Regions from separate parts of the Aeromicrobium sp. CF3.5 genome, predicted to be linked through region 1. Evidence: riboswitches for the same ligand, from Rfam matches in the RefSeq annotation. Region 1 holds a riboswitch; the other holds the start of a gene.
What was found. Region 1 has a riboswitch for thiamine pyrophosphate ahead of thiO (glycine oxidase ThiO). Riboswitches for the same ligand answer to the same signal wherever they lie in the genome.
Positions count from the first base shown of each region.

Region 1 (3,201 bases):
GCTCAGGGGGCAAGAGCTTCTCGTTCACCGGCTGGAAGGTCGGCTGGGCGAGCGGACCGGCCGGTCTGGTGCGCGCCATGACGGGCGCCAAGCAGTTCCTCACCTTCACGTCGGGATCGCCCCTGCAACCCGCGATCGCGGCCGCCCTGGACGACGCCGAGGCCATCACGGGCGATCTCCGCCGCACCCTGCAGGCCAGACGCGACCAGCTGTGCGCCGGACTGGCCGACATCGGATTCGACGTGTTCGTGCCCGATGGCACCTACTTCGCGACCACCGACATCCGCTCCTTGGGCTTCGAGGACGGCCTGGAATTCTGCCTGTCCCTGCCCGAGCGCTGCGGCGTGGTGGCGGTCCCCCACCAGGTGTTCTACGACGACAAGGAGGCCGGGCGGCCGCTGGTGCGCTGGGCGTTCTGCAAGACCGAATCGGTCATCGACGAGGCCCTCCAGCGGCTTCAGGCCCTGCGACCGTAGCCGGCAGCGATCACTCGACCAGCCCCCGCGGAACAGGCTCTGCGGCTGCTAGTGCAAGGGATCGATTGACGTGTCGAACTCTTGGGGCTTTTTATGCAGGTACAGGTCGCCGTCGGCCCGGGCAATGAGACTTTCCTCGGTGTCAGATGGTTGGGCCTCGACGAGGCCGTACGTCCAGGGGACACTCGAATCGACTTGGAGGCGGTCGAGCAGGTCCTTGGCCCGTGTCAGAGTGGTGTTCGGGAGAAGTAGCACGAACTCGTCGCCGCCCGTGCGAGCGATCGAGTCACGGCGACGTGTGGCGTGCTCGAGGTGTGCCACCATGACGATCAACATCTGGTCGCCGGCGGCGTGCCCGAACCGATCGTTGATTGCCTTGAACCCGTCGAGGTCAATGGCCACGACCGCCAGGGGTGCGCGCGTGCGGGCCGTGTCGGCGAGCTCGTGACTGAGCCGTGAGGCAAGCCCGTTGCGGTTCAGCGCGCCGGTGAGTGGGTCGGTCTCAATCTGCCGGTCCAGCTTCGCGCGCAGGTACAGGGCGGCTTCGAGACAGAAGGTCGACGCAAGTACCAGGTTCGCCCAGGTCGCGAACAGGCTCCCGATGCCGCCGATCCAGACAGCCGATCCAGACAGCAGGAACATCGCGGCGACGCTGGTTCGAGCGGTTCGATGGTCGAAGAACCACCCCAGGTAGCAGCTCATCATGGGGTAGAGCACGAGGTTGTTCACCGCCATGGTGACGTCGGCGGCCTGCGCGGTCTGCAGGGCTGTGACCCCGATGAACAGCCAGCACGCGGCGAGCGCCGCCCACGGTGGGAACCGTTCGCCGAGCGCGGCCGGCAGGCCCGCCGCCGTCACGGCCAGGGCAATGATCAAGATGGTCCACCGAGTAGAGACGTTGACCGATCCTGTGAGGAGGTCGAGGACCCCTGTGGCCGCGACCACCGCAGCAGCCAGTGAAGTCACCAAGGCAAACGACGCCGACCTGACGGTCTTGCTCGTGCGAGGTCCGTGCACCGTTACCTCCAATCTCGCGGTGCTTACCATGTCACGTTTCTGACCACCCTGCAGGGCCTTTTCGGCGGCGTGCTGCCAGGACTGCCCACCCGCTGCCCGGACCCGCCGCGTGTCGTTCGTCGTGGTCGTCACGTGCACCCCGCATCCCTCACGGACACCGTCCGAAACCATGGGTGGAGCATTCCTCCGTCATGACTGGGCGTGTCCAGACCGGATGTTCGCGGCGTAGGGTGGGCGGCGCGCGGGAGCCCGGGGACGATCGGGGCTGAGAGGGCACATACGCCGACCGCTGAACCTGATCTGGATCATGCCAGCGAAGGGAGCGATGATGGTGCTGTCCGGCACCGATGTACTCGTGATCGGCCACGGCGTGGTCGGCGCCATCGCCGCGTGGCGGGCGCGGGTCGCAGGCCTCGCGGTGACCTGCCTGGACCCGCATCCGGGTGCGGGTGCCTCCTACGCCGCGGCGGGGATGCTGGCGCCTGTCACCGAAGCCGACTTCGGCGAGCACGACCTCGTGCGGCTCAACGTGGCGTCGGCAGCCCGGTGGCCGGCATTCGCGGCCGAGGTCGAGCACGCCTCCGGCATGGACATCGGCTTCTGCACGAGCGGGATCCTCTCCGTCGCCTATGACGTGGGCGATGCCCAACAGCTGGACCGGCTGTGTCAGGTCCAGCGACGCTGGGGACTCGAGGTCGAAGAGCTGGCCGTCGCCGGGGCACGCGACCGCGAGCCTTTGCTCGGACCCCGGATCGCAGGCGCCTACTGGGTCCCGGGCGACCACCAGGTCGACCCGCGTGCCCTCCACCGGGCGCTGCGCGAGAACCTTGCCCGGCTCGGCGTCACGACGTTCTCGGTCGCTGCGGCTCGGCTTCTCACGGACTCCGCCGGCGCGGTGGTCGGCGCTGTCGACACTGAGGGAGTCACCCATCTGGCGGACCGCGTCGTGGTCGCCGCAGGACATGCAACTCGCGCACTGGTTGCCCCGCTGGAAGGGGTCGAGGCTCCCACACGTGCGGTCAAGGGACAGATCGTCCGCCTCGACGGTCGCGACGCAGGGTGGATCGGTGAAGCCCGCATCGTGCGTGGGCTCGTGCAGCAACGTCCCGTCTACGTCGTGTGGCGGCCCAGCGGCGAGATCATCATCGGGGCCACCTCCGAAGAGCTTCCCGACGACCGGCAGTCCACCGTCGGTGGCGTCTTCGGACTGCTGCGCGACGCGCGCGCCATCATTCCGGGCCTCGACGAGCTACCCATCGCCGAGCTCGCCGCGCGCGCCCGGCCGGGCAGTCCGGACAACCTGCCACTGCTCGGCCAGACCGCTACTCCGGGGCTGATTCTGGCCACCGGCCACTATCGCAACGGCATCTTGCTGGCCGCCCTCACGTCCGACGCCTGCGACGCGATCTTCGCGCAGCGCCCCCTCGACGAGTTGTGGTCGACAGCCGACCCGATGAGATTCTGCACGAAGGAGACCAGATGACCGCACTGACCGTCCACATCAACGGCGAGGCCCGCCAGCTCGCGCCCGACACCTCGCTCGAGCAGATCGTCATCGAGCTGTCGTCCGGTCCGGCCAGGTGCGCCGACGACGGCAGGCCTCGCGGAGTCGCGGTCGCCGTCAACGACTCGGTGGTCCCCCGCGGGCAGTGGTGCACGACGTCTCTCCGCGCCGGGGATCACGTCGAGATCGTCCGCGCCGTCCAGG
Region 1 is NZ_JBIMEZ010000005.1:247,203-250,403, reverse strand. It holds gene ACHAA3_RS11580 (pyridoxal phosphate-dependent aminotransferase) at 1-476, shown strand, start outside; gene ACHAA3_RS11575 (diguanylate cyclase domain-containing protein) at 525-1,442, opposite strand; TPP riboswitch at 1,725-1,832, shown strand; gene thiO (glycine oxidase ThiO) at 1,801-2,976, shown strand; gene thiS (sulfur carrier protein ThiS) at 2,973-3,201, shown strand, end outside.

Region 2 (3,201 bases), on a different contig from region 1:
ATCCCGCCGATCGCGACCGCTGGCAGCGCGCAGCTGCGGGCGAGGGCGGCGACACCCTTGACGCCCAACGTGGGAGGGGCGTCGAACTTCGAACCGGTCTGGCGCACGATGCCGATGCCGACGTACCCGACCCCGGCCGGGCTCGTCTCGGCCGCAGCCAGATCTTCTGGAGTGTTCGCGGTCAACCCGATCACCGCATCAGGCCCGACCAGGGCGCGCACCTCCTCGACGGGCAGGTCCTGCTGGCCCACGTGCACGCCGGTGACCCGTGCGCCCCGGGCACGGGCGGCCAGGAACACGTCGACCCGGTCGTTGACGAACAGGGCGACGTGCGCGGGCAGTCGCCGGGACAGGGCTTCGACGAGGCGCACCACGTCGTGGACATCAGCGTGCTTCTCGCGCACCTGCACAGCCGTCACCCCGCCCGCGACGGCTTCGACGACGACATCCACCAAGTCACGGCCACCACGTTCGACCTGCGCAGCATCGGTCACCAGGTAGATGGACAGGTCCATCTACGACACCCGTCCGTGGCTCGTCACCGTGTCGGCGTCGATCACGCTGAGCGTGTCCAGCAACGCCACCACGAACGAGCCCGGCCCCTCGACCCGGGCTGCGGCCAGCTCCCCGGCGATCTCGTAGGCGGTGCACGCCGCGATGGTGGCCAGCAGCGGGTTCTCGCCGACCGCGACGAACGCTGCCGTGACCGCGCCCAACGCGCACCCGGCGCCGGTGATCGTGGTGAACAGCTCGGTGCCGTTCGCGACCCGCACCACCGTGGCTCCGTCGGTGATCAGATCCACCTCGCCCGACACCGCGACGACCGCGCCCGACGAGCGGGCGATCTCGACCGCTGCGTCGCGGGCCGCCTCAACCTCGTCGACCGCGTCCACACCGCGTGCACCGGAACCGGATCCCGCCAGGGTGCGGATCTCCGAGGAGTTCCCGCGCACCACCGTCGGACGCAGCTCCAGCAGCTGCTGAGCGAGCGCGGTGCGGATCGGCAGCAACCCGACACCCACCGGGTCGAGCACCCAGGGGGTGCCTGAGGCCGAGGCAGCGCGGGCCGCTTCGACCATCGCCTCGCGCTGCTCGCCCGAGGGCGTACCCAGGTTGATCAGCACCGCCCCAGCGGCCTGCGCCAGGACACCGGCCTCGCCGGGAATGTCGACCATCGCGGGGCTCGCTCCCACCGCGAGCACTGCGTTGGCGACGAGATTCGTGGTCACCGTGTTGGTCAGGCACTGGACCAACGGCCCGTGGGTCCGGACCTGGGACAACAGGTCGCCGGTGGTGTTCAGCAGGTCGGTAGGCGTACGCGTCATGCGCGACATCCCTTCGCTAGTTCTAGCTAGATCAGGTTCGACGGGTGTGATCTCAGCCCCGCAGGGCACCCCGTGTCAGGTGGTGATGCCCAGCCTACGGTGCGACCAGCTGCGCTGTCCTCGTACTCGACGCTGCGTGTCTGCCCGACGGGGTAGCGTCGAGTCATGGCAACCAGGAAGTGGTCAGACCTGACGACCGGTCAGCAGCGAGCGGTGTTCGCTGCGGGCGCGGCCGAGGCGATCGTCACCATCGCGGCGTTGCGAGATCTCGCTCGACGGCCTGCGACCACGGTTCGGGGCCCCAAGGTGATCTGGGTGCTCGCGTCCTTCGTCCAGCCCGTGGGCCCGTTGGCGTACTTCGCGGCGGGTCGGCGCTCGACGTGACCGGTGGCCGAGACCGCGACGACGTTGGGCGGCCCAGACAGAGCCGGCCTCGCGACGCCCTCGGTCGTCCTCTCCCTTACGGGGCCGTGGGTGTCGAGCCCGTTTCTGAGGAACCGCTCCCGGCGCTGGAGACGGTGGACGTGGCTCGCAGGCTGCTGGACGAGGGCAGGCCCTTCGCTGCTCACGAGGTCCTGGAGGCTCGCTGGAAGGACGCCCCACCAGCCGAGCGTGACCTGTGGCAGGGACTTGCGCAGGTGTGCGTCGGCCTGACCCACGCCGCACGCGGCAACACCGTCGGAGCGGCCCGCCTCCTCGAGCGTGGCGCGGGGCGGGTGCAGGCCTATGCGGTCGGCGACGGCCCGACCTACGGGCTCGACCTGACGGCCGTCATCGCTTGCGCGCTCGACCAGGCGGCCGACGAGAGCTGAGTCGTTCCGACCGCTCGAGGCCCTCGGGTGGTCAGGCGTCGGTGGCGATGAACTCACGCAGCACGCGTGCAAAGCGTTCCGGATCGTCGAGGTGCGGAAAGTGTCCGGCCCCCTCGAACAGCTCGACCCGGCAGTCGGGGAGCTCGCGCTCCACGCTGCGCGCGTGCTCGACGGGGATCATCCGGTCCTTCGTGCCCCACACGATCATGGCCGGGATCGGCAGCGCGTCCCCGAGGTGGTCGTGGGCGCTGATGCTCTGCCCGCCGATGTCGATGACGGCGCGGGTGGTGGCGAGGAAGGCGACCCGGCTCTCGCGATCGCCCAGGGAGCTGAAGCCCTGCCAGATCGCGTTGACGTCGGCGCCCGGCTTCCAACCCAGCTTCGAGGCGCCGCGCCCCAGCGCCTCGACCCGCGAGAGAACGGGGGCGGACGCGACGACGCTGAGCACCTGGGCCGCGCCGGGCAGGGTCGCCGACCGCAGGATCAGGTTCACCTCGCGCCCGAGGCCACCGCTGGAGACCAGGACGAGTCGCTCGACCCGCTCGGGGAAGAGGTAGAAGAACTGCATCGCGATGCCACCGCCGAGGGAGTGCCCCACCAGCGTGACCCGGTCGACCCCGAGGTGGTCGAGCAGGTCGCGCATGGCCGCGGCGTGCGCGCTGAGCGAGTAGTCCCCCAGCGGCTTGGCCGACTCGCCGTGCCCGAAGAGATCGGGCGCGATCACGCGGTGGTCGTCGTCCATCGCGTCGACCAGGTGGGACCACTGCTGCTGCGACCCGAGGATGCCGTGGATGAACAGCACGACCGGACCGGAGCCGCTGTCGATGTAGGACAGCTCGTGACGGTGCAGCACGACCGTCTGCGAAGTCATGCGCGCCATGATGGGGATCCCTCGCAGTGATCGTGGATCGGACGTCGTGATCGTATCGCTCCAGCACGGAGGGGACGCGGTGACTGAGCAGCTGTCCGTGCGCGGTGCGTCACGATGGGGTCGTGGAACACGTGCGCGCTCAGCTCGAGGTCGATCAGCAGGAGACGCTTGGACGCCTGGCGAACCTGACGAA
Region 2 is NZ_JBIMEZ010000003.1:343,851-347,051, reverse strand. It holds gene ACHAA3_RS08540 (bifunctional hydroxymethylpyrimidine kinase/phosphomethylpyrimidine kinase) at 1-515, opposite strand, end outside; gene thiM (hydroxyethylthiazole kinase) at 516-1,325, opposite strand; TPP riboswitch at 1,317-1,408, opposite strand; gene ACHAA3_RS08530 (PLD nuclease N-terminal domain-containing protein) at 1,491-1,709, shown strand; gene ACHAA3_RS08525 (DUF309 domain-containing protein) at 1,850-2,137, shown strand; gene ACHAA3_RS08520 (alpha/beta fold hydrolase) at 2,169-3,008, opposite strand; gene ACHAA3_RS08515 (TraR/DksA family transcriptional regulator) at 3,131-3,201, shown strand, end outside.
Region 2: it holds a riboswitch for thiamine pyrophosphate, as region 1 does, so the genes downstream of both, thiM (hydroxyethylthiazole kinase) here and thiO (glycine oxidase ThiO) in region 1, are expected to answer to the same signal.